2 regions of the Solibacillus sp. FSL H8-0538 genome follow, and region 2 is predicted to be linked to the other one. Evidence: a T-box and tRNA genes for the amino acid it is inferred to sense, from the RefSeq annotation. Region 2 holds a T-box; the other holds one or more tRNA genes.
What was found. The T-box of region 2 lies ahead of tyrS (tyrosine--tRNA ligase). A T-box ahead of a tRNA ligase gene usually reads a tRNA of that ligase, here a tRNA-Tyr.

Region 1 (2,253 bases), 870 kb from region 2:
CGTACGTGCAAGCTTATTTAGACCATCTGTACAGCCCTATATTATGTCTAGACTAAAGTATATATCCGCCAACTAGAATGGCGAGTGTTAACGTACCTACACTGTTAATTTAAGGTGTGACTGATTTACAAATTAACGAAAAAGGTGCTTCGCTCACATATATTGGTCAAGTGAATTCTGTGTTCAAAACAGCCCAAGCGAATATAGAAGAAAATGTTGCTAGTCAGAAGTAAATCCTAACTTGTCACTAGCAGGTGGACTACTACAAAAAACGTCATTTATAAAAGAATAAGCGAAGTAACACAATAGAAACGTATATATACCAATGTTTCTAGTGTATGAAATTGCTCGTTTATGTAATGAAAATTAAATATTAAGTGTAATTTTTAGATTATTTCAAAAAAGCACTTGAATAAATTGAAATCGTTGCTATAATAATTAATGTACTAAGGTAAGCACTTAACAGTACAAACCTATATAGTAGCGTTCCGAAGTAGCTCAGTGGTAGAGCAACCGGCTGTTAACCGGTAGGTCGTAGGTTCGAGCCCTACCTTCGGAGCCATTTTTTTGCCTTTTTATGTGATAATAATCTATTGTCTTATCAGCAAAACTATTATATTAATATTTAAACTTGTAAATAAAATTTTGCATTTAAAGACATAATCTGTTTGGATTTTAGTAAGATGATAAAAAATAAACTTTTTTTCAAAAAAGTTTTTAAAAGTACTTGCGCTAGTCCGAAAATGATGTTAATATAAATCTTGTCTTGTTTAAGAGATTATTTAAATGGCCCGTTGGTCAAGCGGTTAAGACACCGCCCTTTCACGGCGGTAACACGGGTTCGAATCCCGTACGGGTCACCATTTTTATTAAGGCTTTATAAAAGAATAGATATAACACTTGTTTATAATGGAGGATTAGCTCAGCTGGGAGAGCACCTGCCTTACAAGCAGGGGGTCGGCGGTTCGAGCCCGTCATCCTCCACCATTTATTTTTAAGTGTTATGTATTGTGTCGGAGGGGTAGCGAAGTGGCTAAACGCGGCGGACTGTAAATCCGCTCCTTAGGGTTCGGCGGTTCGAATCCGTCCCCCTCCACCATCTTATAAAATGTTTGGGGTATAGCCAAGCGGTAAGGCAACGGATTTTGATTCCGTCATGCCCTGGTTCGAATCCAGGTTCCCCAGCCATTTTTTTCTTTTTTATGAGCCATTAGCTCAGTTGGTAGAGCATCTGACTTTTAATCAGAGGGTCGAAGGTTCGAGTCCTTCATGGCTCACTTTTATTTTTTAAACGAAGTATAAAGTGTTTCTTAATATAAAATATCCAATCCTTTATCCAATTCTGGGTAAAGGATTTTTTGCGTTTTCATAGTCCTTCTTCTCACTACGAGTACACTAAAAAACCCCGAAACAGAATTTTTTCATAGTATTTTTTTGCTTCTGCTTTATTTTATTCAAAAAGCATTGGTGCGGCGGTGTGAGACTCCTGCGAATAAGAGCGGTACAGATGAACCCCGCAGGAGCGTAGCGACGAGGAGTCTCTCCACCGCCCGCGAGAAAGCGAGTGCCAGAGCACCAATGACCTATCACTATTTAGCATCTACTTAGTAGAATTTTCAGTAGAAATCAACCTTTTCAATGCACTCCCCACTTCTCCTCTGTTTTCCTAATTTTATCTTGTTAAAATTCACTTTAAATAAATAAATTTATACAAAACTGCTTTCTTTTTGTTTAAAAATACACATATTTAGTACTATAACTCGTTTTTTCAAAATATTACCTTAATAGTGTTATAATTAGGTCTAGATTGGAAATTCTGTTTAAATGTTTAGGTTAATAAACTTTAAGTAACAAGAGAAAAAATACTTTAATAGAGAAAAGAAAATTTTTAAAGGAGTGGTGGAAATTGATTGTGGATAGAAAATGATTTAGTAAAAAAATAGAGGATTAATAAGCATGATTTATGATTCACATGTATTTTAAAGTTGATACAAAATACAATTTCATTGTTAATGAAAGGAATAAATAATGGAGATTGAACAACTAAAAAGGCAGGCAGTTACTTCGTGGCATGAAGGGCGAATGCAGGAGGCGATTTCGTCGTTTGCGATTTTGTATGATGAGCGCGATTTTCTGGACTTCGATACGCTAAAAATCTTGTCTTTGTTTTACTATGAGCAAAAGTCAATGGAGCATGCTCAAATATGTAGTAAAGCAGCATTAAATAAAAAAACTGATGAGCAATTGGCATTA
Region 2 (2,253 bases):
CGTTCTAAGTTTACCAATGTAAATATTGTCAGCAAAGTAAATTTCGCTTGTTTCTTCGTAATTGAAAATTTGCTCACGCATTTCTGCTTTCGTTCGAAGTGGTTCGTCTTTAACGAGAGAAGCAAAATAACCTGCTCCAGCAGCGCCTATAAAAATGACAGTTGCAGTTAATGATATTGTAAATAAAAGCGCCAAATTCCAAATAACGCCCCCGGTAATTCTTACTGTTCGCATCCATTTAGAAGATGCGAGTGATTCGATTTTTTCGTTAAATTTTTCGAGCCATTGTTTCACTTCATCAACCTCCTAAAATCTTGTCTATTATAGCACATTTCGTTATAAATCGAACATATATATTGACATAATATAGAAAACGAGTACAATTAGCATTATAGTTTTTTGAGCAATGAAAAGATTGAAGTAGTGATTACATTCCCTGAGGTAGAGAGCTAGCGGCCGGTGAAAGCTAGACATAATGTAATTATGAATTACGTTCTTGGAGCTCGAACGTGTCGTCGCGATAAGACGCTTAAGTGGAAGATCTCGAATCTTCAAGCCGGGTGGTACCGCGTTAAAGTGTTAATAACGTCCCTGCATGCAAATTATTTGCGTGTAGGGGCTTTTTTGTGGGTAAAAAAGTATAGCTTTCCCATCCACATAAGTAAGGACATCAACTCGTCCTATTTTGTGCGAGTTGTGTCTTTCTAATTTTGGCTTTGTTAAATTTCATTGTTGATAAATATGGAAGAGATAATCATGCACTCTTACTGAAAAATCAACAGTCGCTTTTAACAGCGTGTTTATTATCAGGGGAAATATATAAAAACATTTAGGAGGAAAAAATTATGACAAACGCATTATTAGAAGATTTAGCTTGGCGCGGTCTGTTATACCAACAAACAGACGCGGAAGGCATGGAAAAATTATTAAACGAACAGTCGGTATCGTTATACTGTGGTGTTGACCCAACAGCCGATTCAATGCATATCGGTCATATTGTTCCATTACTTACACTTCGTCGTTTCCAAAAAGCTGGTCACAAACCGGTACTATTAGTGGGCGGAGCAACAGGTATGGTGGGTGATCCATCTGGTCGTTCAGAAGAGCGTCAATTGCAAACAGTAGAGCAAATCGACAAAAACGTACAAGGGCTTAAGAAGCAATTTGAGCGTCTGTTTGATTTTGGTAGTGATGCAGCAAACACTGCATCACTTGTAAACAACTATGATTGGATTGGCAAAATGAGCTTGATTGAATTCCTACGTGATTATGGGAAATTAGTCAATGTAAACTACCTACTAGGAAAAGACACAATTGCATCGCGCCTTGATACAGGGATTTCATTTACTGAGTTCACGTACACAATTATTCAAGGAATTGACTTCAATCACTTATACGACAACCATAATGTTCGCATTCAAGTGGGTGGTTCGGATCAATGGGGCAATATTACAACTGGTCTTGAAGTAATTCGTAAAACACATGAAGAAGAAGCAAAAGCATTCGGTATTACAATTCCGCTTGTAACAAAAGCGGACGGTACAAAATTTGGTAAATCCGCTAGTGGCGCAGTATGGTTAGACGCTCAGAAAACATCTCCGTACGAGTTCTACCAATTTTGGATTAACGCTGCAGACGCAGATGTTATTAAGTATTTAAAAATCTTCACATTCTTAACGCGTGAAGAAATCGAAGCGTTAGAAGTAGGCGTGCAAGAAGAAGCACATTTACGTAAAGCACAAAAAGCTTTAGCAGAAGAAATGACGCGCTTAATTCACGGTGAAGAAGGCTTAGAGCAAGCAATACGTATTACGGCTGCTTTATTCTCAGGTGATCTTAAAGCCCTTTCAGTAGAAGAAATGAAAGTAGCCTTTGCAGGTGTTCCTTCAGTAGAAGTTGCAAAAGAAGATAAAAATATCGTGGAATTAATTGTAGAAGCAGGTATTTCTTCATCAAAACGTCAAGCCCGTGAAGATGTAACGAATGGTGCTATTTCAATTAACGGCGAAAAAATAACGGATCTTGAATATGTAGTAAATAGCAAAGACCGCTTAGAAGACGCCTTTACAATCGTTCGCCGCGGTAAGAAAAAATATCATATGGTAAAATTTTTAGGATAATTCATTCTTTTGTTAAAAGCACCGTAACTGTCGACAGTTACGGTGCTTTTTTTCATTTACATATTAAATCGATTTAAACAAAACTCTAAATCTTTTTGTAAATGTTCAATCATTAGTTGTTCCGCTTTTTCGT

Region 1: it encodes a tRNA-Tyr, which carries the amino acid that the T-box ahead of tyrS (tyrosine--tRNA ligase) is inferred to sense. The anticodon was not compared.

What each region holds. Positions count from the first base shown of each region.
Region 1 covers NZ_JBBOPI010000001.1:3,603,095-3,605,347, reverse strand. Annotated here, with positions in the region: tRNA gene MHH87_RS17240 (tRNA-Asn) at 488-562, shown strand; tRNA gene MHH87_RS17235 (tRNA-Glu) at 789-863, shown strand; tRNA gene MHH87_RS17230 (tRNA-Val) at 912-987, shown strand; tRNA gene MHH87_RS17225 (tRNA-Tyr) at 1,016-1,099, shown strand; tRNA gene MHH87_RS17220 (tRNA-Gln) at 1,114-1,188, shown strand; tRNA gene MHH87_RS17215 (tRNA-Lys) at 1,205-1,277, shown strand; gene MHH87_RS17210 (MBL fold metallo-hydrolase) at 2,029-2,253, shown strand, end outside.
Region 2 covers NZ_JBBOPI010000001.1:2,736,456-2,738,708, reverse strand. Annotated here, with positions in the region: gene MHH87_RS12970 (transglycosylase domain-containing protein) at 1-294, opposite strand, end outside; T-box leader at 398-596, shown strand; gene tyrS (tyrosine--tRNA ligase) at 846-2,120, shown strand; partial or broken gene MHH87_RS12960 (GntR family transcriptional regulator) at 2,177-2,253, opposite strand, start outside.